DNA from 2 places in the Kitasatospora sp. NPDC059462 genome. Region 1 is predicted to be linked to the other one. Evidence: predicted binding sites of a transcription regulator. Region 1 holds the regulator's gene; the other holds the start of a gene.
What was found. Region 1 encodes HspR, which represses chaperone genes until heat shock. Its sites were predicted from a motif close to TTGAGNNNNNNNNNCTCAA; they were not measured.
Positions count from the first base shown of each region.

Region 2: lon (endopeptidase La) is a predicted target of HspR. The motif match lies at 4,101-4,119, and genes of this name have one in related genera.

Region 1 is NZ_JBHYUU010000032.1:27,858-49,730, reverse strand. Features, by position in the region: gene ACFXAM_RS11930 (hypothetical protein) at 623-799, opposite strand; gene ACFXAM_RS11925 (hypothetical protein) at 948-4,580, shown strand; gene ACFXAM_RS11920 (pyridoxal phosphate-dependent aminotransferase) at 4,596-5,756, opposite strand; gene ACFXAM_RS11915 (hypothetical protein) at 5,942-6,457, shown strand; gene ACFXAM_RS11910 (peptidase) at 6,459-7,514, shown strand; gene ACFXAM_RS11905 (YbjN domain-containing protein) at 7,694-8,257, opposite strand; gene clpB (ATP-dependent chaperone ClpB) at 8,440-11,046, opposite strand; gene ACFXAM_RS11895 (LysR family transcriptional regulator) at 11,119-12,147, opposite strand; gene ACFXAM_RS11890 (TDT family transporter) at 12,219-13,337, shown strand; gene ACFXAM_RS11885 (LuxR C-terminal-related transcriptional regulator) at 13,906-14,940, shown strand; gene ACFXAM_RS11880 (LuxR family transcriptional regulator) at 14,930-15,847, shown strand; gene ACFXAM_RS11875 (hypothetical protein) at 15,855-16,481, opposite strand; gene ACFXAM_RS11870 (hypothetical protein) at 16,892-17,038, shown strand; gene ACFXAM_RS11865 (helix-turn-helix domain-containing protein) at 17,029-18,087, opposite strand; gene ACFXAM_RS11860 (heat shock protein transcriptional repressor HspR) at 18,293-18,808, opposite strand; gene dnaJ (molecular chaperone DnaJ) at 18,816-19,973, opposite strand; gene grpE (nucleotide exchange factor GrpE) at 20,132-20,761, opposite strand; gene dnaK (molecular chaperone DnaK) at 20,758-21,873, opposite strand, start outside.
Region 2 is NZ_JBHYUU010000265.1:437-8,174, reverse strand. Features, by position in the region: gene ACFXAM_RS36060 (ROK family protein) at 1-1,019, opposite strand, end outside; gene ACFXAM_RS36055 (GtrA family protein) at 1,012-1,590, opposite strand; gene lon (endopeptidase La) at 1,682-4,078, opposite strand; gene ACFXAM_RS36045 (rhomboid-like protein) at 4,216-5,004, opposite strand; gene ACFXAM_RS36040 (response regulator transcription factor) at 5,549-6,286, shown strand; gene ACFXAM_RS36035 (sensor histidine kinase) at 6,371-7,501, shown strand.

The DNA of each region.
Region 1 (21,873 bases):
CTGCGGGGCCGACGCGGTCGAAGCGGCGGAAACCTCCGAGGGTTCATCCCCGCTTATGCGGGGCTATCCATCATCCGTTGCACCTGCGCGGTTCGATTCGGGTGCACGAGCTACGCAGGTGGACGACGGATTGGATTGGGCCATAGGGTCGAGCGGTGTTGTGTAGTAGTGACTGCGTATTCACCCGCAGCCCCTGGTCGGCCGCTACCAGAGTTCAATCCCGTTGCCCCGGGATGGAGTTCGGATAGCGGCCCGGGTGGCGGTTGCTCCTCGACACTGGCGGTGTCAAGGATCAACCGTCACCACACAGCTGAGATGATCCGCTTGGTGACCTCGGAGACGACTGCCGTCGCCGTGATCGCCGCCAACTTGCTCCGGTGGCGCTTCAACCACCTGCTCAGCGACCTGAGCATGTGTTGATCCTCCAATCGTTGAAAACCCGCTCGGTGGCGGGATCTGCGTGCAGTGATCGGAGTTGGGCTACCGAAGGTGTCGGCGGAGGCCAGTTTTCCATGTGAGGCGGCCCGGTGTGGGTGCTTCAGCACATCTCATGTTTCCGCGCAGCGTTTTCGACGCTGCCGAAACGTCCGAGATCCGTTCTAACTCGAGTTTCCGGAGCGTTCTAACGCTGTGTGCGGCGGAGGAGGAGGGCGAGGGTGGCGCGGGCGTCGCGGCGGCGGGCGGGGGTGCGGAAGAGGACGGAGGCGAGGGCCACGGTGAGGACGGCGGTGGTGTAGGCGAGGCCGGTGGCGCCGGCCAGGGTGGCGGCGTCGGTGAGCAGGGCGGTCGGCGTGGGCATGGGCGGGGCCTCTCGGCGGTGACCCGGGGCTGTTCCGCCGGGTCGGAGTGCCTCAGGTATCCGCCGTCCGGGGGGTTTCCGGCGATCGCCGGACAGCTGGGGGCGCGGTATCTACGCTGGTCGGGAACGGTGCGGGAGGTGTCCGGCGATGAGCGGCAAGGGTGTGGCTCCGGGGTCGGCGGTCGAGGAGCTCACCACGAGGCTGCGAAGGCTCTTCGAGGCGGCGGACGTGTCCGGCGGCCAGGTCAGGGTGGCGTTGCGTTCGGCGGGCCGGGGCGAGGAGATCGGCTCCTCGACGTTCAGCGACTGGATGAGCCACACCGTGCCCAGCACGGAGAACGACGCCTACTACCTCACCCTGGTGGGCTACCTGGAGGAGCGGGCCGCCGCCCGTGGGTACGGCCGGATCGGGCAGCGGGCCTGGCACCGGCTCGTGCAGGCCGCGCGCGCCGAGAAGGACGCCCGTCGTGGTGGTCGGCCGTCCCGGCCGAAGCGGGCCGCGGCGTCCGGTTCGGTCCCGGCGTGTGTCCACCAGGTGCACCTGGCACCGCAGTTGGCCCGCTCGGAGCTGGTCGGCCGGGAGGGCGAGTGGGCCGACATGGCGGATCACGCGGTGGGCCGGGAGGCGCCGGCCTACCTCTGCTGGCAGGGCGAGCCGGTGGCCGGGACGACGACGATGCTCGCCTCCTTCGTGATGAACCACCCGCTGCCGGGTGTCGACACGGTCTGCTACTTCGTCTCCGGCGGGCACGGTGCCGACAGCCAGGAGGACTTCCTGGCGACCATGACGGACCAGCTCGCGGTGGTCGTGAGCCCCAAGTCCCCGCCGGGAGTGCGTCCGACGGTCGCCGAGCTGTACCGGCTCTACCCGGAGGCCGCCGCCGCCAGCGCGGCGCGCGGGCGGACCCTGCTGCTGGTGGTCGACGGGCTCCATGAGCAGGCGCACACCGAGCGGAGCATCGCGAGGTTGCTGCCGGCCGAGCCGCCGCCCGGCATGCGCGTCCTGGTGGGCAGCCGGCCGGACGTCGAGCCGTCCGGACTGCCGTCCGACCATCCGCTGTTCGATCCCGACTGCGTCCGCGCCCTGCGGCCGTCGCCGGTGGCCGGGGAGGCTCATCGGGCGGCGTCCGCCGCGTTGCGGGAGCTGCTCGGGGACCGGCTGGGGCGCCGGGTGGCCGGGCTGCTGGCCGTCGCGTGCGGCGGTCTCACCGGGCGCGACCTGGCCGCACTGATCAGGGACGACCGTTCCGAGGGCTTGCTGTTCGAGATCTGCGAACTGCTGGAGCGTGCGGCCGGGCGGAGCCTGGCGGTCGACCCGTCCGTCGCGCCCGACGCGTACGTGCTGGGGAGCAGCCGGTTGCGTGAGGCGGCCCTGGCCCGGATCGACGACGAGGCGCTGGCCTCGTCGCGGAACCTGCTGCACGCGTGGGCGGCCCGGTACCGGGACGATCTCCGCTGGCCGCCGGACACGCCCCGCTACCTCCTGACCGGCTACCCGCGGCTGCTGCGGCAGACGGGGGACGTCGACCGGTTGGCCGATCACCTGCTCGATCCTCCTCGCGGGCTGCTGCTGGCCGGGCAGCGGGACGCGGAGCTCGCCGTCGCCCAACTCGACGAACTGGCCGAGCTGGTGAAGCGTCGGCCGGTCACGCCCGAGGTGTTGGAGGTGCTGGCCGGGGTCGCGGCCTCGCGTGAACTGCTGCGGGCGCACGCGGTCGGGGCACCCTCCGGGTTGCCGCTCGCGCTGGGTCTGGTCGGGGAGCACGAGCGGGCCGGGGCGTTGGCGGCGGTCCGGCCCCGGCCGGCTGACCGGGGGGCCGGACTGGCCGGGATCGCCACGGAGTTGGCGCAGTGGCGGCCCGCCGAGGCGCAGGCGTCGGCCGATCGGGCGAACGACCGGACGCTCCGTGCCCACCGGCAGCGGGTGCCGTTGATGCCGGCGGTCGACGACCTTCCGGGGACGGCCGCGGTGGCCGCCGTCGCGCTGATCGGGACGGGTCGGCGGGACGAGGGCTACCGGCGGCTGGCCGCGATCGGCGACCACGGCTCCGCGAGCCTCGCGGCCGTGGTGCGGGGCGCCGCGCTGCTGCGGCCGTACGAGCCGGACCGGGCCGACGACCTGCTGGACGGCCTGGAGCTGTACGCCGAGACGGCCGGGGACCCGGCGCTCGCGATCGAGGTGTGGGCGGCCGTCGCCGACGGCGCCGCCGACCGTGCCGAGCGGTTGTACGACCGGATCGAGCAGGAAGGCCGGGCCCGGGCCGCCGTGGAGCCGGCGGCCTGGGCCGCCACCGTGCTGGCCCCGGTCCGGGGGACCGCCGCGAGGGAGCTGGCGCGGCTGGCCGTCGACCGGCTGAGGGCGGCCTTCCGGGAGCAGAACGCCGACTCCGCGCTGCCCGCCGCCCTGGCCCGGACGGCCGAGGCGCTGATGGCGACCGGAACGCCGCCGGAGGAGGTGAGGGAGCTGCTGGCGGAGGTCCCGGCACCGCTGCTGACCGGCTGTTCCGGCCTGGACGTCCGCTCGGCCGCCTTCGAACTGCTCGCGGCGGCGGAGCAGGAGCCGGGGGCGCCGGCGGACCCCGTCGGGCAGGCGCTCGCGGAGGCCCGCTCGGGCAAGTTGCTGAAGGCCCGGAGGACCCTGGAAGGACCTTTGGCGGAGCGCGCCGCGGCGTACCGCGCGCCGGTGCACCGACCTCGCTGGCTCCCCCTCCTGGCCGGGGCGCTCGCGACCTGCGCCGGCTCCGCCGAAGCCGCCGAGCCGGCCGGCTGGACCGCCGAGCCCGCCGACCGCGCCCGGATCCTCGCGGCCGCTTCGCTCGGCCGTACGGCCGCGGGGGACCGCGCGGCGGCCGCCGGGTTCGCCGGTGCGGCGCTGCGGGCGGTGGAGTCCGGCGACGGCCCGTCGGCGGTCGCGGCCGCGGGCGTGGTCGCGCAGGCACTGGCCCACGCGGGCCTGGTCGAGGAAGCGCGACAGGTGGCCGGGCGACAGCGGGGCCGACAGGTCCGGCAGACCCTGGCCGCCGTCGCGGTCGGGGCGTCCGGGCACGATCCGCAGGCCGCCGCCGGCCTCGCCGGGGAGCAGCGGCGCGGGTCGGCCGGACGCGCCGGCCTCCCCGGCCGGTCGGGCTCACCGCTGCCGGAGCTGGCGGAACTGCTGCTCGCCGTGCCGTGCACCGAGTCGGGACCGCTGCGGGCGGCTCTGCACGAGGCCGGTCGCTACACCGAGCACGCCCCGCAGGCGTGGGACTTCGACACGGTGCTGGTGGACGCCGTGCTGCGCGCCGCGGACCGGCGGGCCGACCTCCGTACGCACCTGGCCGTCCTGGCCGAACAGACCGCCGCCAACGAGCCGGGGCAGCTGCCGCTCGGCGGGCTCGCCGTCCTCCACACCCTGCGCGGCGACCTCGACGAGGCCCGCCGGACGGCGGATCGGGCGCGCTCACCGGAGCGGCGCGCGGCGGTGCTCGCCGCCGTCGCCGGGCAGCTGATCCGTCTCCCGGTCCTGCTCGCCCCGGGCGGCGCGGTCGCCGAGGCCGTGCCGGGCCCGGCGGACCCGCCGCAGGACGCGCTGTCGGCCGCGGAGCGGGCCACCCGCCGGGTGCGGGCGCTGGCCCTGGCGTTCGGCCCCGCCGTGCCGCCGGACGAGGTGGGGGCCCGGCAGCTGACGGGCGAGGTACTGGAGGACGACGGCTGGCCGCACGCGCTGCCGCTGCTGGCCCGGCTGGCCCCGGGGGCGGTGGACCGGGTGCGTGACCTCGCCCGCGCCCACCTGGCCATCTGATCCGTCTGGTGGGGCTCAGAGTCGGGACAGCCGTTCGACGGCCTCCTCCAGGACGGCGGTCCGCTTGCAGAAGGTGAACCGCACCAGTGGCCGGCCGGCCTCGGGGTCGTCGTAGAAGACGGCGTTGGGGATGGCGACGACGCCGCAGCGTTCCGGGAGGGAGCGGCAGAAGGCGATGCCGTCCTTCTCGCCGAGGGGGGTGATGTCGGTGGTGATGAAGTAGGTGCCCTGCGGCTGGAAGACCCGGAAGCCGGCGGCGGTGAGGCCGTCGGCGAGCAGGTCGCGCTTGTGCCGCAGGTCCGCGCGGAAGTCGTCGAAGTACGCGTCGGGCAGGTCCAGGGCCTCGGCGACGGCGTACTGGAAGGGGCCGGCGCTGACGTAGGTGAGGTACTGCTTGGCGGTGCGGACGGCGGCGACCAGTTCGGGGGCGGCGGTCACCCAGCCGACCTTCCAGCCGGTGAAGGAGAAGGTCTTGCCGGCCGAGGAGATGGTGACGGTGCGCTCGCGCATGCCGGGCAGGGCGGCGATCGGGTGGTGGGCGCCGTCGAAGACGAGGTGCTCGTAGACCTCGTCGGTGACCACCAGCAGGTCGTGCTCGACGGCGAGTGCGGCGATGGCGGTGAGCTCGTCGGGGGTCAGGACGAGGCCGGTGGGGTTGTGCGGGGTGTTGATCAGCAGCAGCCGGGTGCGCGGGGTGATCAGCGAGCGCAGCTCGTCGAGGTCGGGGCGGAAGGACGGGGCCCGCAGGGTGAGCGGGACGCGGACGGCGCCGGCCATGGCGATGCAGGCGGCGTAGGAGTCGTAGAAGGGTTCGAGGGCGATGACCTCGTCGCCGGGCTCCAGCAGGGCGAGCAGGGAGGCGGCGATGGCCTCGGTGGCGCCGGCGGTGACCAGCACCTCGGTGTCCGGGTCGAGGCCGAGGCCGTAGCGGCGCTGCTGGTGCGCGGCGATCGCGGTGCGCAGCTCGGGGATGCCGGGGCCGGGCGGGTACTGGTTGCCCCGGCCCTCGCGCAGGGCCCGGACGGCGGCCTCGCGGACCTGCTCGGGGCCGTCGGTGTCCGGGAAGCCCTGGCCGAGGTTGATCGAGCCGGTGGCCGTGGCCAGGGCGGACATCTCGGCGAAGATCGTCGTTCCCATGCCCGCCAGCCGGCGGTTCAACAGCGGCCTCGCACCCATCACGGCTCCTCACAGATTGCGGTCGGCCCAATCCTCCGTCGGCCGTGGGGCGCGGACAAGCTCCGAGGTGCGGTCATTCCTCCGGCGCAGTGCGGAGGGCTTCGCCTTGCGGGAGCCGGCCGCACCGGTTTCTCTGACATTACGTCAATCGGAATGTCCGCTCTCGGGGGCTTTCGGGAGTCATCATGCGTTTACGAACCCTTGCCGTCGCCGCCGCGTCCGCCGCCCTCGTCATGGTCCAGCCGGGCCTGGCCGTCGCCGCGTACGACCCCAGCACCACGCTCACCTTCATCGTCACCTCCGGCGCACTGACGATGACGGTGCCGGTCAGCGCCGCCCTCGGTTCGGGCGCGCCCGGAACCACGGTCAGCGCGCCGATCGGCCCGGTGAACGTGGTCGACGCGCGCGCCCTGCTGTCGGCCTCCTGGACGGTGACGGCCTCGGTCACCGACTTCACCAACGGCCCGTCGACGGTGCCCGCCTCCCGGGCCACCTACACGCCCGGGACGGTGACGACGACCGGCACCATCACCGTCACCCCGACCAGCGTGACGCTGAGCAACTCCGCCCAGACGGTGGTCACCGGGACCTCCGGCGTCGGCGACAACACCGCGACCTGGAACCCGACGGTCGCCGTCGACCTGCCCGCCAGCGCCGTGGGCGGGATCTACACCGGAACGCTGACCCACTCCGTTGCCTGAGATGCCCGAGCCCGCCGAGCGGCCCGGGGGCGTGCGCCGCTCCTGGGCCCTGCTGCTGGTGCTGGCCGTCGTCCAGGCACTCGGGGTGCTGCCGGCGGCGGCGGACGGAGTACCGGGGACGCCCTCCCCGGGGCCGGACGCTGCGGGGAGGACCATCGGCATCAGGCTGCTCGACGCCCCGGAGGACCGCCGGGACGATCCCCGGGCGCAGGCCTACGTCGTCGACCACCTCGCCCCGGGCTCGGTCATCGAGCGGCGGGTGGAGGTCAGCAACGAGTCGTCGGCGCCGATGCACGTCACCCTCTACGCCGGGGCGGCCGCCGTCGCGAACGGGGAGTTCGCCTTCGCCCCCGAGCGCACCCCCAACGAGCTGACCGGCTGGACGTCGCTCGACACGACGGAGCTCGACCTGGCGCCCTCCGCGACGGCGCCGGTGCGCGCCACCGTCCGGGTGCCCGCGAACGCCTCCGCCGGGGAGCGCTACGGCGTCATCTGGGCCCAGACCGGGGCCGCCGCGGACCGCGCGCACCAGCTGGCGGTCGTGGGGCGGGTCGGGGTCCGGATGTACCTCGACGTCGGTCCCGGCGGCGAGCCGCCGACGGACTTCACGATCGGGCGGCTGTGGCCGGCCAGGGCCCGGGACGGGCGGGCGGAGGTGCACGCCCGGGTCCACAACACGGGCGGCCGCGCGCTGGACGTCGGCGGGGCGCTCTCGCTCCTCGACGGGCCGGGCGGACTGCGCGCCGGGCCGTTCCCGGTCAAGGCGGGCACCACCCTGGCCCCGGGCGACGCCGGGGAGGTGACCGTCCCGCTGGACCCGGGGCTGCCGGACGGCCCGTGGACCGTGGAGCTCACGCTCGGGAGCGGGCCGGCCGAGCACACCACGCGCGCCACCGTCACCTTCCCGAGGACTCCCGGCGGCGCCGGATCGGTGACCGCGTCGGCCGGTGCGGGGGACCTCCCGGGCCCGCTGGTCGTCGGGTTCTCGGCGCTCGTCCTCGCCGCCCTGTGCCTGCTGCTCCTGCGGCACCTCAGGCGGCACCGTCGCCGCCGGTGACGGCCGGGGCGGCCGCGGGGACGACGACGGCCCGCCACCGGGTGCCGGTGGCGGGCCGTACGGGAAGCCGGAGCGGGAAGCCGGAGCAGGAGCCGGAGCAGGAACCGGAGCGGGAAACCGGAGCCCCCGGGCGGTCCGCGGTCGGCGGTCGGCGACCGGTGATCGGCCGCGACCGGTGATCAGCTCTCGTCGGTGCCCTCGGACGGCTTGCCCTTGCCGTCCTCGCCCTCGATCTCGTCCTGAAGGCCGAGGCGCTCGACGATCCACTGCTCGAAGCCCACGGCGGCCTGGGTCCAGTTGGCGGTGGTGGTGACGAAGTAGTCCAGGTTGACGCCGGTGCCGACGATCATCTGGGCCTCGCCGATCAGGCGGACCACGCCGTCCTCGTGGGTGTGGGTGTAGACCTTGGGCCAGAGGGTCTCGCGGTTCCACTCGTCGATCAGGTCGAGGATCTCGCCCTTCTTCTCCAGCGGGTACGGGCGGTCGTAGAACGCCCGGACGGCGAAGAGCTCCTTCTGCTCGCCGCGGAACATGTAGTAGACGCGGAAGCCCTCCCAGGGGGCGGTGAGGTCGCCCTCCTCGTCGACGCCGTGCTTGAGCTGCATCTGGTCGAGGAGCTGGCCCACCAGGTTCTGGTCCGGGACGATGATCGGCGGCGGGCCGGCCGGACGCCCGCCCTGGCCTCCGGGCTGGCCACCCTGGGGCATGCCGAACGACGGGATGGACGACGGGTCGATGCTCATGGGGTCCTCTTCCTCAGTGCACGTGGTGGTCGGCAATGAGAGGCCGCCCTTCCGAGTCCATCCTGCCTCATCCGGGGCCCGCCTCACAGGGGTGGCCGTCACCGGGCCGGGCATGGCCGGATCATGGTCCGGCCCCGGGGTCGGCCGGGGCCGGACCATGATCGTCCGGTGGTGACGGGCGGCTACTTCTCCAGCGGCCCGCGGGCACGGACGGTGAGCCGGTCGCCGTCCTCGTCCCGCTCGACCAGCACGGTGTCGCCGTCGTGCACCTGGCCCGCCAGGATCGCCCGGGCCAGCTGGTCGCCGATCGCGGACTGCACCAGCCGGCGCAGCGGCCGGGCGCCGTACGCCGGGTCGTAGCCGGTGAGCGCCAGCCAGTCCCGGGCGGCCTCGGAGACGTGCAGGCTGAGCCGGCGGTCGCGCAGCCGGTCGCCCAGCCGGGCCACCTGGAGGTCGACGATCCGGCTCAGCTCGGCGGTGCCCAGCGGGTCGAAGACCACGATGTCGTCGAGCCGGTTGAGGAACTCCGGCTTGAAGGCGGCCCGCACCGACTCCAGTACGAGGTCCTTCTTCCGCTCCTCCGGGGTGGCCGGGTCCACCAGGAACTGGCTGCCGAGGTTGGAGGTGAGGATCAGGATCGCGTTGCGGAAGTCCACCGTGCGGCCCTGGCCGTCGGTGAGCCGGCCGTCGTCGAGCACCTGGAGCAGGACGTCGAAGACCTCGGGGTGGGCCTTCTCCACCTCGTCCAGCAGCACCACGCTGTACGGGCGGCGGCGGACCGCCTCGGTGAGCTGGCCGCCCTCCTCGTAGCCGACGTACCCGGGCGGCGCGCCGACCAGGCGGGAGACCGAGTGCTTCTCGCCGTACTCGCTCATGTCGATGCGGACCATCGCCCGCTCGTCGTCGAAGAGGAAGTCGGCCAGGGCCTTGGCGAGTTCGGTCTTGCCGACGCCGGTCGGGCCGAGGAACAGGAACGAGCCGGTCGGGCGGTCCGGGTCGGCGATGCCGGAGCGGGTGCGCCGCACCGCGTCCGAGACGGCCTGCACGGCCTCCGCCTGGCCGATCAGGCGTCGGCCCAGCTCCTCCTCCATGCGCAGGAGTTTGGCGCTCTCGCCCTCCATCAGCCGGCCGGCCGGGATGCCCGTCCAGGAGGCCACCACGTCGGCCACGTCGTCCGGGCCCACCTCCTCCTTGACCATCGAGGCGGAGGTGTCCTCGCCGGCGGCGCGTTCCTGGGCCTCGGCGAGTTCCTTCTCGGCCGCCGGGACCTCGGCGTACATCAGCTTGGACGCGCGCTCGAAGTCGCCGTCCCGCTGGGCGCGTTCGAGCGCGCCGTGCAGGTCGTCCAGCCGCTCCTTGAGCTCGCCGACCCGGTTCAGGCTCTTCTTCTCCTGCTCCCAGCGGGCCGTGAGCACGCTCAACTGCTCGTTCTTGTCGGCGAGATCGCGGCGCAGCTTGGCCAGCCGGTCGACCGAGGCCGGGTCCGACTCCTTCTCCAGGGCCAGCTCCTCCATCCGCAACCGGTCGACGGAGCGCTGGAGTTCGTCGATCTCGACCGGGGAGGAGTCGATCTCCATCCGCAGCCGGGAGGCCGCCTCGTCGACCAGGTCGATCGCCTTGTCGGGCAGGAAGCGGGAGGTGATGTACCGGTGGGAGAGGGTGGCCGCGGCGACCAGGGCGGCGTCCGCGATCTGCACCTTGTGGTGCGCCTCGTAGCGGCCCTTGAGGCCGCGCAGGATGGCGATGGAGTCCTCGACGCTGGGCTCGCCGACCAGCACCTGCTGGAAGCGGCGCTCCAGGGCCGGGTCCTTCTCGATCCGCTCGCGGTACTCGTCCAGGGTGGTGGCGCCGACCATCCGCAGCTCGCCGCGGGCCAGCATCGGCTTGAGCATGTTGCCGGCGTCCATCGCGGAGTCGCCGCCGGCGCCCGCGCCGACCATGGTGTGCAGCTCGTCGATGAAGGTGACGACCTGGCCGTCGCTCTGCTTGATGTCGTTGAGGACGGCCTTCAGCCGCTCCTCGAACTCGCCGCGGTACTTGGCGCCGGCGACCATCGCGCCGAGGTCCAGGGAGACCAGGCGCTTGCCGCGCAGCGACTCCGGGACGTCGCCGGCCACGATCCGCTGGGCCAGGCCCTCGACCACGGCGGTCTTGCCGACGCCGGGCTCGCCGATCAGCACCGGGTTGTTCTTGGTCCGGCGGGAGAGCACCTGGACCACCCGGCGGATCTCCTGGTCCCGGCCGATCACCGGGTCGAGCTTGCCGTCGCGGGCCGCCTGGGTGAGGTCGGTGCCGTACTTCTCCAGCGCCTTGTAGGTGCCCTCCGGGTCCGGGGAGGTGACCCGGGCGCTGCCCCGGACGTCCTTGAACGCGGCGAGCAGCGCCTTCGGGGTGGCGCCCTGCTGCACCAGCAGCTCGGCGACCGCCCCGCCCTCGGCGGCCAGGCCGACGAGCAGGTGCTCGGTGGAGACGTACTGGTCGTCGAGGTCGTCGGCGCGCTTGTCGGCCTCGGTCAGCACCGCCAGGGTGTCGCGGGCCAGCTGTGGCGCGGCGACGGTGGCGCCGGAGGCGCTGGGCAGCGCGGCGGCCTGGCGGCGGGCCTCGGCGTCGATCCGGGACACGTCCGCGCCGACCGCCTCCAGCAGCGGTCTGGCGATGCCCTCGGGCTGATCCAGCAGGGCGGTCAGGATGTGCACCGGCTTGACGTCCGGGTTGCCGACGGCCCCGGCCTGCCGGATCGCGGCGGACAGGGCGTCCTGCGTCTTGGTGGTGAACTTGCTGGCGTCCACTGCTGGGGGGTCCTCCCTCGTCGTGCGTGATGTCTGCCGTGTACAGCATGCACTAAGTTGAGTCTATTCCGCTCAACTTTTGGATGAACGGTCGGGGCGGACCCGCAGCGCGGGGCGCTCGGGCGAGGCGGCGGGCTCGCGGGCCGTCCTCGGCGGCAGGGTCCGGGCCTGCGCCATCCGCGCCTGGTGGGTGCCGGCCGTCCGCCGGGTCAGCGCCAGCAGCTCCCGGGCCGGGCCGGTCGGCCGCTGCCCGGCCGGCCAGACCGCCCGCAGCGGCCGCCGCAGGTCCAGCTCCGCCACCAGCCGCACCGCCACCAGCCGCCGGGTCGCCAGCTCCTCCACCACCGCCAGCTCGCTCAGGCAGACCGGTCCGGCCCCGGTCATCGCGGCCGCCTTCAGCGCCGTCGAGGAGGCCAGCTCCAGCCGCGGCGGCGCGGTGCCCCCGTACGGCGCCAGTGCCATCTCCAGCACCTCCCGGGTGCCCGAACCCGGTTCGCGCAGCACCAGCGGGGTCTGTGCCAGCTCCCGGCCGGACAGCGGCGCGCGGCGCCGTGCCCACGGATGGTCCGGCGCCACCACGACCACCAGCCGGTCGGCCGCCACCACCGCGCCCGCCAGCCCGGCCGGGGGCAGCGGCCCCTCGACGAAGCCGAGGTCCGCGTCCCCGGCCAGCACGTGGCCCGCCACGTCCGCCGAATTGGCGGTGCGCAGCGTCACCGCCGTGCCCGGGCTGGCCGCGTGCAGGGCCAGCAGCCAGCCCGGCATCAGGTACTCGGCGACGGTCAGACTGGCCACCACGGTCAGCCGGGCGTCCCGGCGCTCGCGCAGCGCGTCGATCCCGGCGTCCAGCGCCTGCGCCGCCTCCACGACCTGCCGCGCCCACTCGACCACCAGCCGGCCCGCCTCGGTGGGCCGGGAGCCGCGTGGGGAGCGCTCCAGCAGCGGGACGCCGATCTGCCGCTCCATGCCCTTGATCCGGGCGCTGGCGGTCGGCTGGCTCACCCCGAGTTCGGCGGCCGCCCGGCCGACGCTGCCGAGCCGGGCCACCGCGAGCAGCAGCTCCAGCGCACCGAGTTCGGGGACGCGCGGAGAGAGGGCCATAGACTCAGGCTATGCCCTCATAGAGCAGGCGGCGCTACCGCCGCCGCCCGGGCCGGGCGACGGTGGGTGCCATGGCCACCCTGCTCAGCCCCGCCCCCGCCCCCGGTCCCCGCGCATCCGTCCGCGTCCGCCGCTTCGACCTCGCCCAGCTCGGCCCGAACTGGTACGCGGTGGTCATGGGGACCGCCATCACGGCCAACGGCGCGGCCGTCCTGCCGGTCCGGTGGCCCGGGCTGACCGGCTTCGCCGAGCTGATGTGGGCGCTCGGGCTGGCCGGCCTGCTGGTGATCGGCGCCGCCCGGGCCGTCCACCTCACCCGGCACCGCTCGGCCGCCCGCGCCCACCTGCTGGACGACCCGGCCACCGCCGTCTTCTACGGCTGCCCGCCGATGGCGCTGCTCTCGGTGGGCCTCGGCACCCTGACCGTCGGCTCCCGGGTGATCGGTACCGGCCCGGCCGTGGCGCTCGACCTCGTGCTCTGGACGGCCGGCACGCTGTACGCGCTCGCCGTCGCGGCCGGCATCCCGTACCTGATGATCACCCGGCACGCCGTCTCCCCGCTCGCCGCCAACCCGACCTGGCTGCTGCCCGTGGTCGCCCCGCTGGTCGCCTCCGCCACCGGCCCGGCGCTCGTCCCGCACCTGCCGGCCGGCGCGGCCCGGCAGACCCTGCTGTACGGGTGCGCGACGCTGTTCGGGATCGGCCTGCTGGCCACCCTGGCGCTGCTGCCGGTGGTGCTCACCGGCCTGGTGCACAGCAAGCTGCCCGCCCTGGCGCTCACCCCGACGCTCTTCCTGGTGCTCGGCCCGCTCGGCCAGTCCACCACCGCCGTCCACCAGCTGGCCGACGCCGCGGGCCCGGTGTTCCCCGGCCTGGCGCCCGTGGCGGTCGCCCTCGCCGAGCTGTTCGGGGTGGCGGTGCTGGGCGTCGCGATGCTCTGGCTGCTGCTCGCCGTCGCGGCCAACCTGCGCGCCCGGCGGGCCGGGATGGGGTTCGCGATGACCTGGTGGGCCTTCACCTTCCCGGTCGGCACCTGCGTCACCGGGGCGTCCGCGCTCGCCCGGCACACCGGGTTCGCCGGCTTCACCGGGCTCGCCGCCGCCCTGTTCGCCCTGCTGCTGGCCGGCTGGGCGCTCGCGGCGGGCGGCACCGCCGCCGCCCTGGCCGGCGGCCGGCTGCTGGCCCGCTGAACGCGTCCGGCGGTGCCCGGACGCGCCGGGTTCCGGAACACGCTGCTCCGCCACCGACCGGCCGGACGGTCGGAAAACCCCCGCCCCACCCGGCTGACCTGCGGGTTGGCGGAAGGCGCAAACGGGCCGCGGGAGCCCGCGCCGAACCGCCCGTGCAGGTTCCTGCAATTGCGAGAACATGAAGCAGGGTGGCACTTGTTCACCGGCCGTCACGCCTGTGAGGGTGGAGCCACGCCAGGTCGTCCGGGCAACCGCAGCCCGAGGACGGCGACTTGCTCTTCATACTGGATGCGACCGGTACGTCCGCACGTGCCTGCATATCGGGGGGGAGAGCGCCGGCCGGGACGCCATGTGTGGTGATGGCCCCCGGGACCGGAGTCGGCGAGGCGTTGCTGCTCCGCCTCGCCGGAAGCGCTGGACCGCGGCGTACACCGGCGGCCCCCGGGCCCGCGTGCGACGGCACCCGGGGCCCGGGGGACCGCCGGCTCCCAGTACCTTGATCATCACCGGCGACCGCGCGGCGCGCGGAGCACCGATACCCCAGAGCATCCGGCAGGGAGCGTTCGACGTGACGTTCGAGGCGACGGCGGACCCGGCGGACGGCCCGGACGGCTCCGGGCCGGGCCGCTCCGGGCCGGGCGCCGCCGCGTCCGCCGGCGACCCCGACGAAGCCGCCCGCCGGCTCTACCTCGCGATCCTCGCCGACGGCGGCCGGATCCGTATCGCCGACGTCCCCGACCCGGACCAGGACGCCGTCCGCCAGCTGGTCTCCATCGGCCTGCTGATGACCAATCCGATGGACGCCTGCTACACCGCCGTCAGCCCCCGTTCGGTCAGCGACCGCCTCGGCGCGGAACTGCGCAGCGAGGCCACCCGCCTGCTGGTGCGCGCCGAGAACCTGCCCGGCGCCCTGGACGCCCTCACCCGCGCCTACGACGCGATGCCCCGCCCGCCCGAGCGCTCCGGCGGCGCCGTCTACATCGAGGGCCACATCCACATCCGGCACCGGATCTCCCAGCTGGTCTCCGACTGCCGCACCGAGGTCCTCACCGCCCAGCCCGGCCACCGCCCGCCCGACGCGCTCAAGATCGCCATCCAGCAGGACGTCAAGCTCCTCCAGCGCGGCTGCTCGCTGCGCACCCTCTACCAGCCCGTCGCGATCTCCGAACCGGCCGCCCTCGCCTACGCCGAGGAGGTCACCCGGCGCGGCTCGCTGATCCGGATCCTGGACGAGCCGTTCCAGCGGCTGATGATCTTCGACCGCTCGGTCGCGGTGATCTCCGCCAGCGACGACCACAGCACCGCCGCCTTCATCAGCGACCCGGCCGCGATCGCCTTCATCGTCAACGCCTTCGAGCGCGACTGGTCCCGGGCCGACGCCACCGACTGGTCCGCCGTGCTCAGCCAGGGGCCCGCCCACAACGCGCCCGACCGGGTCGGCCGGCTGCTCGCCCGCGGCCTGACCCAGCGCGCCGTCGCCACCCGCCTCGGCCTGAGCGAGCGCACGGTGGCCGCCCACATCTCCCGGCTGCGCGACCGCTACGGCGCCCAGACCCTCTTCCAGCTCGGCTGGCTGATGCGCGGCGGCCGTGATGACGGATGAGCCCACCGCCGCGGAGCACGGCCTCTACCTGACCGCGCTGGCCAACGGCGGCCGGCTCACCGCGTCGTCCGCCGCCGACCCGGTCGCGCTGGCCGGTCTGGTCGCCCGCGGTCTGCTCGAACGCACCGCGGGCGGGTACACCGCCGTCAGCCCGCGCACGGCCGGGGACCGCCGGGCCGCCGAGCTGCGCACCGAGGCGACCAGGCTGCTGGTGCGCGCCGAGCAGCTGCCCGGCACCCTGGCGCCGCTGAGCGCCACCTTCGACGCCACCCGCCAGCCGGCCCCGCTGTCGCCCTGCGTCGAGGGCCCGGAGGCCATCCGGCACCGGCTCGCCCTGCTGGTCGCGGAGTGCCGGGAGGAGCTGCTGACGGCCCAGCCGGGGACCCGCCGGCGGGCCACCCTCGAACTGTCGGTCACCCAGGACGTCCCGCTGCTGATGACCGGGCGGCGGATCCGGACCATCTACCAGCCCGTGGTGCGCCGTCAGCCCGAGGTGATCGAGTACGCGAACGCGGTCGTCCCGCACGGCTCGCAGATCCGCCTGCTGGACGAGCCCTTCGACCGGATGATCATCGTCGACCGGACCACGGCGGTGGTCTCCGCGCGGGCCGACCACAGCGCCGCCGCGTTCATCACCGACCGGGCCACGGTGGACGCGCTGGTCGCCACCTTCGAGCGCGACTGGTGCCGCGCCACCGTCACCGACTGGTCGGCCGCCGTTCCGCACCCGGTGGCCGTCCGGATCGGGCGCCTCCTCTCCCGCGGCTTCACCCAGCGGGCCATCGCCGCCCGGATCGGCCTGAGCGAACGCTCCGTGGCCGCCCACATCTCCCGCCTGCGCGAGCGCCACGGCGCCCGGACGCTGTTCCAGCTCGGATGGCGGATGCGGGGCTGCCGCGATGACTGAGCGGCGGTCAGCCGGTGGCCGCGCCGGTGGGCCAGTAGCCGGCCGGGCCGACGGCGGGGGGCTGCTGCCGGGGGACGGTGAACTGCTCGCCGGGGGCGGTCCAGAAGCCCTCGCGCAGCGAGAGCGCCATGCCGGCCCAGTCGAGGGCGGTCTCCACGGTGTGGTGGAGGGCCTCCTGGGACCAGGTGTCGTCGAAGACCAGCGGCAGGACGGGGGCGACCTGCTCGATGGTGGCGATCAGCGGGTTGTGGGTGATGGCCTCGTCGACGAGCAGGACGATCGGCTTGCGCAGCGCCGACGCCCAGCCCAGCTCCAGGCTGACGCCGGCCGACAGCGGCGCGCCGACGTAGGCGAAGACGAGGTCCGCGGACTGCAGCGCGCGGAAGTCCGACGGCACCCGGGGCTCGGGGGCGCGCCCGGCGACGGTCCAGGCGTCACTGTGGTGGGCGCTGTACACGGCGGCGCCGCTGCGGAGGAGGGTGGTGCGAAGCGTCGTCAGCCGCGTCCGGCTGGCGAGGGTCACCACACTGTCCGCCGGCCCGGTCAACCGCATCAGCGGCGCGGCCAGGAACACGCGTGCGCGCCGGCCCTCATGGGCCTGTGCGGGGAGGTCGCGCAGATAGGGCTCGCTCATGACGACTCCGGGGAAGTGGTGGTCAGGCGAGCAGACATGGCACCGCTGCTCGGAGGTGCTGTTCCGTCCTGCCTGAACAATCAACGTTTGTTATTGCGACGGGCGGGTTGATCGTCCAATGAGACGGGTCTTGGCGTCCACAGAGTCGTGCTGGCATCTGACTGCCAGGCAGTCAGATGACACACCGCCGGGCCTGACCGGCGCGTACGTTGGTTGTGCTCACATCAGGCGAGCTTGTTCGGGGTGAGAGTAGACGTCGTCGACGTGCTCCTGCCAGCCCTCGCAACGCTCTGCGGGTGTACTGGGGCGTGACATGTCGGCCCTCTATGGGTCATCATATGGTCGCATTAGTGCGACCGTCGCCCGATGAGTCGATGCTCGCAGTAAGTTGTCGTGAAAGGAGTGATGTTGTGCTGAAGGCGCGCCGTATTGCTGTCTCTGCATTCCTCCTGGGCATCGCAATGCTCATTGGAGTGGGCTCGGCCACCGCTGATGACTCCCATTGGGGGGCCGACCGCCAGCAGGTTGCCATGCTCGACATGGACAGTCACTGGTAGGACTTTTGCCAGTCAAGGGGAAGGACCGATGCATCGGGCAGCATCGGTCCTTCTTGTTGCCGGGCGAGTTTCCAGCCGAGCTGGAAGAGCGTCTCGACCTCGTGTTCCTCGCGGAGTTCGGCGATGTGCCGGGCCAGCGTGCGCTCGCTCAGTCCGAGCCGGCGCGCGATCGTTCTGTGGCCGGCCCCCTGGAGCATCATCCGGATGATTTGCTGACGCATGCTCGAAACCACCTGGCGGGGGATCTCGTGCGAGCCGGAGAAGGGAATGGCCCGCTCCCACTGGCTGCTGAACACGTGCACGATGTAGCTGATCACCGCCTCGTCCCGGATGAAGGCCGCGCGGTCGCGATTCTCCTCGCCCCCGACGGTGACCACGGCCACCTTGCGGTCGAGCACGATGAGCTTGGCGAACGCCTCGTCGAGGGTCCTCACCTGGCAGCCGGCCTGGGTGATCTCCCGTACGTAGTCGACCGTCGGATTGGAATAGCGCGCACCCGGTTGGTAAATGGTCCGGATGGTGCCGCCGCGCTGCACGAATCTCATGTCCCGGTCGATGGCGATCCGCAATGCGTCGGCCGCCCGCCCGCCGCCGGGCTGTGCGGTCAGCATCTCGCGCGAGGCGTTCTCCAGCAGCGTTTCCAGGAGCTGGTTTATGGTGCCGCGGCCCTGGACGTACTCAATTGATCCGCCGGGTTCCGGTCCGGTGGTGTGCGCCTGGTATTCGAGGCCGAGTTCCTGCAGCGTCGCGTGCAGCGAAATCGACCGGCGGAGCAGATCGGCGGCCTCCATCTGGAGATTGTTCGAGGCCGATTCGGCGAGCTGCCGGGGGTCTTTCACCGCGAAGGTTCCCGGCGGGCCCACTTCCGGATTGAGGAGACCGAGCCGCAGCAACTCCTGGAGCGGTTCGTGGTCGGATTCGGGCGACAGCGGACAGCCCTGGTCGTCCGTCAGCGGCCCGTCGTGCCGCAGGGCCTTCTGGTACAGGCTGCGGGCCTCCGGAGACAGCACACCCTCGTGGGTGGCTCCAGACCTGTGTCCGGCACTCATCTGCGGCTCCTCGCCGTTGGCTGGACCGGGTGGACTGCGCGGACCTGGTCCGCCCTGGGCATCCTAGGCGCCGCGTGCCCCCGTGCCGACTGCTGCGTGGTGTTCGAGCCGGTTCCCCGCTTCCTGAACCTTCGCACTGGAACGATACTGCCGGTACCCGCTGTACGGCGGGTACCGGCGGTGGTGCGCGAGCGCGCGACGGCGGTCAGCGCTTGGGGCGCCAGACGACGAGCGCGCTGGAGTGCGGGGTCGGGGGCTGGTAGGGGACGAGGTCGCGCCGGTAGGAGGCGTGGATGGTGGCCTCGCGCTGCTGGAGCGCGGTGGCCGCGCCCTCCAGGGAGTCGGCCAGTTCGGCGATCCGGGACTGCAGGGCGGCGACCTGGTTCTCCAGCTCGATGATCCGCTTGATGCCGGCCAGGTTGATGCCCTCGTCCTGGGAGAGCCGCTGGACCTCGCGCAGCTGCTGGATGTCGCGCGCGGAGTAGCGGCGGCCGCGTCCGGCGGTGCGGTCGGGGCTGACCAGGCCGAGCCGGTCGTACTGGCGGAGGGTCTGCGGGTGCAGGCCGGAGAGCTCGGCGGCCACCGAGATCACGTAGACCGGGGTCTCCTCGGTGAGCACGTACTGGGGCTGCGGGGCGGTCCGGCGGGTGGTGCGGCGGGCGCCGCCGCCACCGGGAAGACCGTCGCCGAGGCCGGGGCCGATGGGGTCGTCGGGGGTCATCTGGTCGTCACGCTCCCTTCGCCGCTCGGAAGAGGGCGGCTCGCGGGTCGTCGGAGGCGGTCGCCTCGCGGTACTGCTCCAGAGCGGTCAGGGCGTCGCCGGTGACGGCCTGGGGCACCACGACCTCCATGGTGACCAGCAGGTCGCCGCGGGTGCCGTCCTTGCGGGTGGCGCCCTTGCCGCGGGCCCGCAGGGTCAGGCCGTTGGCGCTGCCGGGGGGCAGCTTGAGCTTCACCGACGGGCCGTTCAGGGTCGGCACCTCGATGGTGCCGCCGAGGGCCGCCTCGGGGAAGGTCACCGGGACGGTCACCGTCAGGTTGTCGCCCTTGCGCCCGAACACGGCGTGCGGGTCGACGTGGACGGTGACGTACAGGTCGCCGGGCTGGCCGCCGCGCTCGCCCTGGGCACCCTTGCCCTTGAGGCGGATCCGCTGGGCGTCCTGGACGCCGGCCGGGATCCGGACCTGCATGGTGCGGGCGGAGCTGGCGCGGCCGCTGCCGTGGCAGTCGGGGCAGGGGTCGTCGACGATCATGCCGCGGCCCCGGCAGTCCCGGCAGGGCTCGGAGAGCGCGAAGGCGCCCTGACCGCGGCTGACCGTGCCGGAGCCCACGCAGGTCGGACAGACCCGCGGGGTGGTGCCGGACTTGGCGCCGGTGCCGTTGCAGAGCCGGCAGGGGGCCTGGCTGGTCATCCGCAGCGGGACGGTGGCACCGTCGACGGCCTCCTCGAAGGAGAGCGTCACCTCGGTCTCGACGTCGGCGCCGCGCCGCGGCTGGGCCTGCCGGCCGCCGCGGTTGAACAGGCCGCCGAAGACGTCGCCCAGCCCGCCGCCGGCGCCGCCGCCGCCCTGGCTGCCGCTGAAGAGGTCGCCGAAGTCGAAGCTGTAGCTGCCGGTGCCGCCGGGTCCGCCCGGCCGGAAGCCGCCGTTGGCGAAGAGGCTGCGGGCCTCGTCGTACTCCTTGCGGCGCTTCTCGTCGGAGAGGACGTCGTACGCCTCGGAGATGTCCTTGAACCGCTCCTCGGCCTTGGTGTCGCCCTTGTTGGCGTCGGGGTGGAACTCGCGCGCCAGCTTGCGGTAGGTCTTCTTGATCTCCGTGGCGCTGGCGTCCTTGGGCACGCCGAGGACCTTGTAGTAGTCCTTCTCCACGTAGTCCTTGCCGCTCATGGCCGGCGCCACCTCCCGAGGTCCATCGTCACAGTGCTGTCAACGGTCCGGGCACGCTCCTGCGTGCCCGGACACGCCGACAGCGCGCTGCGGAGCCGGCCGCCGTACTGGCCGGCGTACGACTCCGCAGCGCAAGGGTTGTCAGCCGTCACCGGTGGTCAGCTGTCCGAGCCACCGTCGGCCTGGTCCTTCTTCTCCCCGCCCTTGGCGGTGTCGGCGTCCGGACCGGACGTGGTCTGGGTGCCCGGCTGGGGCTCCGCGACCGCGACCATCGCCGGGCGGATGATCCGCTCGCCGATCCGGTAGCCGGGCTGGAGGATCTGGACGCAGGTGTCCTCGGTGACGTCCGAGGAGTAGCTGTGCATCAGCGCCTCGTGCATGGTCGGGTCGAAGGGCTCGCCCTCCTTGCCGAACTGCTGCAGGCCCAGCTTGGCGACGACCGTCTCCAGCGACTCCGCGACGGACTTGAAGCCGCCCGTCACCTCGCCGTGGTCGCGGGCGCGGCCGATGTCGTCCAGCACCGGGATCAGCGACTCCAGGATGTTGGAGACGGCGATCTCGCGGACCGTCAGCCGGTCGCGCTCGACCCGCTTGCGGTAGTTCTGGTACTCGGCCTGCAGGCGCTGGAGGTCGGCGGTGCGCTCGGCCGCCTCGCGCTTGGCCGCGGCGACCTCCTCCGCGCCGGAGCCCTCGGCCCCGGCCGCGGCGGCCTCCTCGGCCGCCTTGATCACGGCCTCCTCGGCGGCGGAGTCGTCGCCGGGCTCGGCACCCTGCGGCTTCTCCGTCATGCCGCACCGCCCTTGGGCTTCTCGTCGTCCACGATCTCGGCGTCGACGACGTCGTCGTCCTTGGCACCGGCCTCGCCGGCGTCACCGGCCGCGCCCGCACCGGCCGCACCGGCGGCGTCGGCGTTGGCGTACAGCGCCTGGCCGAGCTTCTGGGCGGTGGTGGAGACCTTCTCCGAGGCCTCGCGGATCCTCGCGATGTCCTCGCCCTTCAGGGCTTCCTTGAGCTCGCCGATGGCGGTCTCGACCTCGGTCTTGACGTCGGCCGGCAGCTTGTCGGCGTTGTCGGCGATGAACTTCTCGGTGGAGTAGACGAGCTGCTCGGCCTGGTTGCGGGTCTCCACGGCCTCGCGGCGCTTGTGGTCCTCCTCCGCGTACTGCTCGGCCTCGCGCATCATGCGCTCGATGTCGTCCTTCGGCAGCGCGGAGCCGCCGGTGACGGTCATCTTCTGCTCCTTGCCGGTGCCGAGGTCCTTGGCGCCGACGTGCATGATGCCGTTGGCGTCGATGTCGAAGGTGACCTCGATCTGGGGCAGGCCGCGGGGGGCCGGCGGCAGGCCGGTCAGCTCGAACATGCCGAGCTTCTTGTTGTACGCGGCGATCTCGCGCTCGCCCTGGTAGACCTGGATCTGCACGGACGGCTGGTTGTCCTCGGCCGTGGTGAAGATCTCCGAGCGCTTGGTCGGGATCGTGGTGTTGCGCTCGATCAGCTTGGTCATGATGCCGCCCTTGGTCTCGATGCCGAGGGACAGCGGGGTGACGTCGAGCAGCAGGACGTCCTTGACCTCGCCCTTGAGGACACCGGCCTGGAGCGCGGCGCCGATGGCGACGACCTCGTCCGGGTTGACGCCCTTGTTGGCGTCCTTGCCGCCGGTCAGCTCGCGGACGAGCTCGGCGACGGCCGGCATGCGGGTGGAGCCGCCGACGAGGACCACGTGGTCGATCTCGGACAGCGCGATGCCGGCGTCCTTGATCACGTTGTGGAACGGGATCTTGCAGCGCTCCAGCAGGTCCGAGGTGAGCTGCTGGAACTGGGCGCGGGTGAGCTTCTCGTCCAGGTGCAGCGGGCCCTCGGCGGAGGCCGTGATGTAGGGCAGGTTGATCGAGGTCTCGGA
Region 2 (7,738 bases), on a different contig from region 1:
ACCACCTCGGCCGGGTCCAGCAGGTTGACCGCCCCGGCCGCGGCGATGCCCAGCGCGGCGCCCGCGCCGTCGAGCGCGGCGCGCACCTCCTCGTCCGCGGCCCCGGCCCGCTCGGCCAGCAGCGCCACCCAGTCGCCCCGGATGCCCTCCAGGCCGGCCGCGCGCAGCACCGCCGACTCCCCCGCGTACTGCTCCAGGCAGCCGTGCGCCCCGCAGGCGCAGCGCGGCCCCTCCGGATGCACCGGGACGTGGCCCAGCTCGCCCGCGTAGCCGCGCGCGCCGCGCAGCAGCCGGCCGTCGACGACGATCGCCGAGCCGATCCCGGCCTCCGCGGAGACGTGCAGGAAGTGCTCCGGCCCGCCGCCCAGCCAGAGCTCGGCCAGGCCGCCGAGGTTGGCCTCGTTGTCGGCCCGCAGCGGGAGCTCGGCCAGTTCCCCGGCGTTGGCGGCGCGCAGCGCGAGCCGCAGTTCGGCGGCGGCCGCGACGTCCCGCCAGCCCAGGTTGGCCGCCCGCTGGAGCAGCGCGCCGTCGGCGCCGACCAGTCCGGGCACGGCCAGCGCCAGCCCGGCCGGGCGCAGTGCGGCGTCGGCGGCGGCCCGGCGGAGCAGTTCGGCGAGGTCGGCCATCACGGCGGCGGGCTGCCGGCCCCGGTTGCGGATCTCCTGGCGGCGCCAGGCGCGGACCTCGCCGCGCAGGTCGACCGCGCAGGCGCCCAGGTGCTCCACCCCGATCTCGGCGCCCAGTCCGGCCGGGCCGTCCCGGTTGAGCCCGAGCGCGGTGCCGGGCCGGCCGACCTTGCCGCTGGGAGCGGCCGGGCCCTCCTCGGCCACCAGTCCGGCCGCGATCAGCTCCTCGGCCAGCGAGGAGACGGCGGCCCTGGTCAGCCCGGTCTCGGCGGCCACCTCGGCGCGCGAGCGCGGGGCGCGGGTGATGACCCGCAGCACCAGCGCCAGATTGGACCGGCGCATGCCCTGCTGGCTGGCCGGGCCGCCGCCCCGCAGGGCCTCCGGTTCACGCATCGCCCTCACCCGCCCCGGCCTCCGCCGACGTCACGGGCGCGCCGAGGACGCCCCAGCCGTCGGGGCCCGCCGCGCCGGCGGCCACCAGGGACTGCTCCACCCGGGTGAAGACCCAGCGCCGCATGGCCCAGAAGCGGAACAGCATCGCCGCGAAGGTGCCCAGCACCATCCCGCTCAGGAAGTCGGCGAGCTCCTGGGTGACCGGGCCGACCGACGGCTCGCGCAGGTCGAGCAGGTAGCGCGAGACGATCAGCGGCAGCACGTTGACGGCGATGGCGAGGGCGCTCACCAGCAGGAACAGCAGGGGTTCGCGCCGCCGCCAGGAGGAGCGGAAGCTCCACCGCCGGTTGAGCACGTAGGAGACGGCGGTGCCGGCCACCGTCGCCACGGTGAGCGCCACCACCGGCTTGTGCTCCAGCACGGTCAGCCGCAGCGCGTAGTTCATCAGCAGCGTCAGCGCGAAGCAGCCGCTGCCGACCAGCAGGAACTTCACCAGCTGCCGGTGCCGGACCAGGAGCGGTCGTACCCGCTCCGGCACCCGGGCCAGCGTGCGCTGGGTCAAGGACGGCACTCTCGCAGTCTGGCACGCACCCCGCGGCCCGTCCCGTCCAGGCGGAGCGCCGGACGGGACGGGCCGCGGGGGTGGCGCGGCGCCGGGGGCGTCAGGCCGCCACCAGCACGCCGGCCGGCTCCAGGGCCAGCTCCAGCACCTCCCGGACGTCGGCGACCGGGTGGACGGTCAGCCGCTCCAGCACCTCCGCGGGCAGGTCGTCGAGGTCGGGCTCGTTCCGCTTGGGGATGATCACCGTGGTGATCCCGGCCCGGTCGGCGGCGAGCAGCTTCTGCTTCACCCCGCCGATCGGCAGCACCCGCCCGGTCAGCGACACCTCCCCGGTCATCGCCACGTCGGTGCGCACCTTGCGCCCGGAGAGCAGCGAGGCCAGCGCCGTGGTCATGGTGATGCCGGCGCTCGGCCCGTCCTTGGGGATGGCCCCGGCCGGGATGTGCAGATGCACGCCGCGGTCGCGCAGCGAGGTGACCGGCAGCTCCAGCTCGGCGCCGCGCGAGCGCAGGTAGGAGAGCGCGATGTGCGCGGACTCCTTCATGACGTCGCCCAGCTGGCCGGTCAGGGTCAGCCCGGTGCCGCCGGTCTCGGCGTCGGCGAGCGAGGCCTCGATGTAGAGGACGTCGCCGCCGGCCCCGGTGACCGCCAGCCCGGTGGCCACGCCGGGCACCGCGGTGCGCCGCTCGGCGGGCTCCTGGGCCGCCTCCGGGACGTGGTGCGGCCGGCCGATCAGGGCCCGCAGGTCGTCGGCGCCGATCGCGGCGGGCAGCTCGCGCTCGCCCAGCTCGGTCTGCGCGGCGACCTTGCGCAGCACCCGGGAGACGGCCCGTTCGAGGTTGCGGACGCCGGCCTCGCGGGTGTACTCCCCGGCCAGCCGGCGCAGCGCCGGCTCGTCGACCGTGACCTCCCCCTCCGCCAGCCCGGCCCTCTCCAGCTGGCGCGGGAGCAGGTGGTCCCGGGCGATGACGACCTTCTCGTCCTCGGTGTAGCCGTCCAGCCTGACCAGCTCCATCCGGTCGAGCAGCGGCTCGGGGATGGCCTCCAGCACGTTGGCGGTGGCGAGGAAGACCACGTCGGAGAGGTCCAGCTCGACCTCCAGGTAGTGGTCGCGGAAGGTGTGGTTCTGCGCCGGGTCGAGCACCTCCAGCAGGGCGGCCGCCGGGTCGCCCCGGTAGTCGGAGCCGACCTTGTCGATCTCGTCGAGCAGGACGACCGGGTTCATCGAGCCGGCCTCCTTGATCGCCCGGACCAGCCGGCCGGGCAGCGCGCCGACGTAGGTGCGCCGGTGGCCGCGGATCTCCGCCTCGTCCCGGACGCCGCCGAGCGCGACCCGGACGAAGCTGCGGCCCATGGCGCGGGCCACCGACTCGCCGAGCGAGGTCTTGCCGACGCCGGGCGGGCCGACCAGCGCCAGCACCGCGCCGCCCCGGCGGCCGCCGACCAGCCCGAGCCCCTGGTCGGCCCGGCGCTTGCGGACGGCCAGGTACTCGACGATGCGCTCCTTCACGTCGGCCAGCCCGGCGTGGTCGGCGTCCAGCACCGCGCGGGCTCCGGCGATGTCGTAGGAGTCCTCGGTGCGCTCGTTCCAGGGCAGTTCCAGGACGGTGTCCAGCCAGGTGCGGATCCACGAGCCCTCGGGCGACTGGTCGCTGGAGCGCTCCAGCTTGTCGACCTCCTTGAGCGCGGCCTCGCGGACCTTCTCGGGCAGGTCGGCGGCCTCGACCCGGGCGCGGTAGTCGCCCTCCTCGTCGGCCGGGTCGCCGTTCAGCTCGGCCAGTTCCTTGCGGACGGCCTCCAGCTGGCGGCGGAGCAGGAACTCCTTCTGCTGCTTGGCGACGCCCTCCTCGACGTCCTTGCGGATGGTGTCGTTGACCTCCTCCTCGGCGAGGTGGTCGCGGAGCAGGCCGAGCGCGTACTCCAGTCGCGCGACCTGGTCGGCCTCCAGCAGCACCTTCAGCTTCTGCTCGGCGGTGACGAAGGAGGCGTAGCCGATGTTGTCGGCGAGCTCGCCGACGCCCTCGATCGCGGCCACCCGGTCGACGATCTGCCAGGCGCCGCGCTTGCGCAGCCACTGGGTGGACAGGCTCTTGTACTCCCGGACCAGCTCGGCGGCGCGCCCGGCCACCGGGGTGCCGACCGAGGACTCGCGGAACGGCGTGGTCTCCACCCAGAGCGCGGCGCCGGGACCGGTGGTGCCGACGCCGATCCGCACCCGGCGCACCGCGCGGACCAGCGCGGCCGGGTCGCCGTCGGCCAGCCGGCCGACCTGCTCGACGGTGGCGAGGGTGCCGGCCGCCGCGTAGGAACCGTCCACCCGCGGGACCAGCAGGACCTGGGGCTTTCCGGTGCTGCCGCCGGCGGCGGCGCGCGCGGCCTCGACGGCGGCGCGGACCTCGGTGTCCTTCAGGTCCAGCGGAACGACCATGCCCGGCAGGACGACCTCGTCGTCGAGCGGCAGCACGGGCAGGGTGAGCGGAGTGGACGTCGATGCCATGATCTCTCCCCAGTCAGCGAACTTGAGTCGACCTGACTAAGGCTGCGCGGGCTGCGGATGTTCCCCGACCCCTGTTCGCCGTGAGCGAACGGAGCAGGACCGCCGGCCGTCCCGTCAAGAACCCCGGCGGGACCGACTCAGAAGCGGTCCAGCACCACGGACCGGCCGGGCGCGGACGCGGGCGCGGCGGCGGACCGGGGGCGCGCGGACGGCGCCCCGAGCCGGCTGCGGTGCGGCCGGCTCCCGTCCCAGCGGCGCAGCCACCGCCACAGCGCCACCCCGGCCAGCAGCGCCGCCGGATGGCCCACCCCGGTCACGAGGTCCCGGTCGCCGGCGATCTGCTCGGCGATCAGCCCCGTGGCCAGGGCCAGCACGGCCACCCGCCCGGCCGGCCGCAGCAGCCCGGCCAGCGCGCCGAGGCTGGCCAGCACGCCGTAGCTGACACCGATGTCCAGGTAGTCCATCGCGGCCGGCTCCAGCCGCCCGGACTCCACCCCGACGATCACCACGCCCTGGGAGAGCAGGGTGGCGCCGATGTGCCCGGCGGCGAACACGGCAGCCGCCCGGACCGGGCCGACCCGGCGCTCCAGCGGCGCGACGGTGAGGGCGAAGGCCCACAGGTAGGGCACCCAGTCCGGGCCGGCCACCCAGAAGCCGCTGAGCAGCAGCGCCCGCAGCGGGTGCTGCAACAGGTTGTGACCGTCGGAGCTGGACGCCTCCTGGAGCCGGCGCACGAGGTCGGGGTCGGCCAGCTGGGCGAAGGTGGTGGTGGCGCCGACCACGGCGAGGTAGCCGACCGCGAAGGGGGTGCTCCGGGGGGTCGGCACCCGGGCCAGCGCCCACTCGACCGCTCCGGCCCGCAGCCCGCGCCGGAGCATCCCGTACGGCGGCCCGCCGCGCCCGGCGCACACCTGCCGCTCCGTCATGCCGCCTCCGCTCCACCACCCGCAGCCGTCGCCCCCGCGCGTGTCCAACGTACCGGCGCCCACCGGAAATCCCGCTCCCGCGATTTGTCGTGGCCACGGTACGGCCGGCCGCTGGGAGCCGGCTGGGAGAACGCTGGACGCGGCGGCTCCGCGGGCCGGCCGAATTGGTCCAGACCTTCTCCCCTTATACGCACGCCCGTCCCCGCTGACCGGCGGCTTGGTGCCGACCGATGTGCATACGTACCGTTACGGAGTGAAAAAACGCCGGGTAAGGTATCGGCCCGTGCCCACTTCCCGGTGGGCCCGACGGCCGGCCCGGCAAGCCGGCCCCCGGGCCGGAAATGTCCGGTCCACCTGCCGGGAATCACCCGCTGTCCGTACGCTGCGAGGTGCGCGGGAGAAGTGAGCGGCGCACGCTCGCCGACCCCGCACACGCGACGGGACGGCGGACCCGGCACAGTCCACGACGGAACAAGACTACGAGCGGAGCCTTCGCCATCCCCACAGATGGCCGGCCCGCAGCCCTGGGGGCGGTGGCGTGACCGTGACAGAAATTCAGCAGGACAACCAGAACGCCGGCGGCACGGTGAGCAGTCAGCGCAGAGTGCTGGTGGTCGAGGACGAACCCACGATCGCCGAGTCCATCGCGGCCCGGCTGGGCGCGGAGGGCTTCAAGGTCGCCGTGGCCCACGACGGCCCGGGCGCCGTCGACGGCTTCCACACCTGGCAGCCCGACCTCGTCGTCCTCGACATCATGCTGCCCGGCTTCGACGGCCTGGAGGTGTGCCGCCGGATCCAGGCCCAGCGCCCGGTACCGGTCCTGATGCTCACCGCGCGCGACGACGAGACGGACCTGCTGGTCGGCCTCGGCGTCGGTGCGGACGACTACATGACCAAGCCCTTCTCCATGCGCGAACTGGCCGCCCGGGTCAACGTGCTGCTGCGCCGCGTCGAGCGCGCCCAGCAGGCCGCCCGCACGCCCGCGCTGGGCAGCCTGCGCTTCGGCGAGCTGGAGATCGACCACGTGCAGCGCCGGGTCCGGCTCGCCGCGGGCGACGTCCACCTGACGCCGACCGAGTTCGACCTGCTCGCCTGCCTGGCCGCCCAGCCGCGCGCCGTGCTCACCCGCGAGCAGCTGCTGGCCGAGGTCTGGGACTGGACGGACGCGTCCGGCACCCGCACCGTCGACAGCCACGTCAAGGCGCTGCGCCGCAAGATCGGCGCCAGCTGGATCCGCACCGTGCACGGCGTCGGATACGCGCTGGAGGCCCCGCTCGCGTAGCGGCACACCTTCGGACACCGGGCCGCCGGGGGGCCCGTGTCCCGGACCGCCGTGCGCACCCACGCGGGGGATCACAGGGGACCAATGACCTTTCCACAGCAACGCAACGGGGATCTCGACGGCAGCCGGCCGCCCACCCTGGCCGCCCGCGCCGCCCGACGGGTCTGGGCCGACATCCGGCCGCTCGACCCGGTCCGCTCGATCAAGGGCAAACTCGCCCTCCTGGTGATCGTCTCGGTCTTCCTGGCCACCGGCATGGTGGTCGTGGCGATCCGCTCCGAGACCCAGATCCGGATCATCATGATCTTCTCGATGATCGCCTCACTGCTCTTCATGCAGTTCCTCGCGCACGGGCTGACCGCCCCGCTGCGCGACATGACCGCCGCCGCCCGCGCGATGGCCTCCGGCGACTACAGCCGCCGGGTCGAGGTGAACTCGCGCGACGAGATCGGCGAGCTGGCCGCCACCTTCAACCAGATGGCGGCCGACCTGGAGGCGGCCGACCGGCACCGCCGCGAACTGGTCGCCAACGTCTCGCACGAGCTGCGCACGCCGATCGCCGCGCTGCACGCCGTGCTGGAGAACGTGGTCGACGGCGTCGTCCAGCCCAACCCGGCGACCCTGGGTGCCGCGCTGGAACAGACCGAACGGCTGGGCCGGCTGGTCACCCACCTGCTCGACCTCTCCAAGATCGACGACGGCGTGGTCGACCTGGACGCCCGCCCCTTCGAGGTGCGCGAGTTCCTGGACGGCGTGCTGCGCGGGGTCACCGTGGACGGCGCGACGGCGGGCGGGGCGTTCTCCCGGCGCGGCGACGTCCGGCTCGCGTTGGAGGTGAGCCCGGCGGGCCTGACCGGCGTCGCCGACCCGGAGCGGCTCCACCAGGTGGTCGCCAACCTGGTCGACAACGCCTGCAAACACTCCCCGCCCGGCGGCACCGTGACGGTCCGCGCCCGGCCCGGCGAGGGGCCCGGCTCGCTGCTGCTGGAGGTCGAGGACGAGGGTCCCGGCATCCCGGCCGCGGACCGGACCAGGGTCTTCGAGCGGTTCGGCCGCAGCGGCACCGCGACCGCGTCCGGCCCGGGCGCCGACGGCGGGACCGGGCTCGGCCTGGCCATCGCCCGGTGGGCGGTGGACCTGCACGGCGGGCGGATCGAGGTCGCCGAGGCCGCCCGCGGCTGCCGGATCGAGGTCCGGCTGCCCGGCCCGCGCTGAGGACCGGCGCGGGGCCGGGCGGGGCCGGGCGGCACCGGCGCGGGACCGGGCCCCGGGTGAAGCGGACGAATGTCACAGATCCGACACAGAGCTTCGCCCGGGGCCCAAAGCACCCTTTGTCCGCTTTTGACCATATTTGGCGGGTGGTCGGAACCGGTCGGTTCCCCTCCGATGCGTGTTTCTAACGCACATTTTCAGCCAAACCGCAGGTCAGGACTGTGATCTGGGCGACGCCTG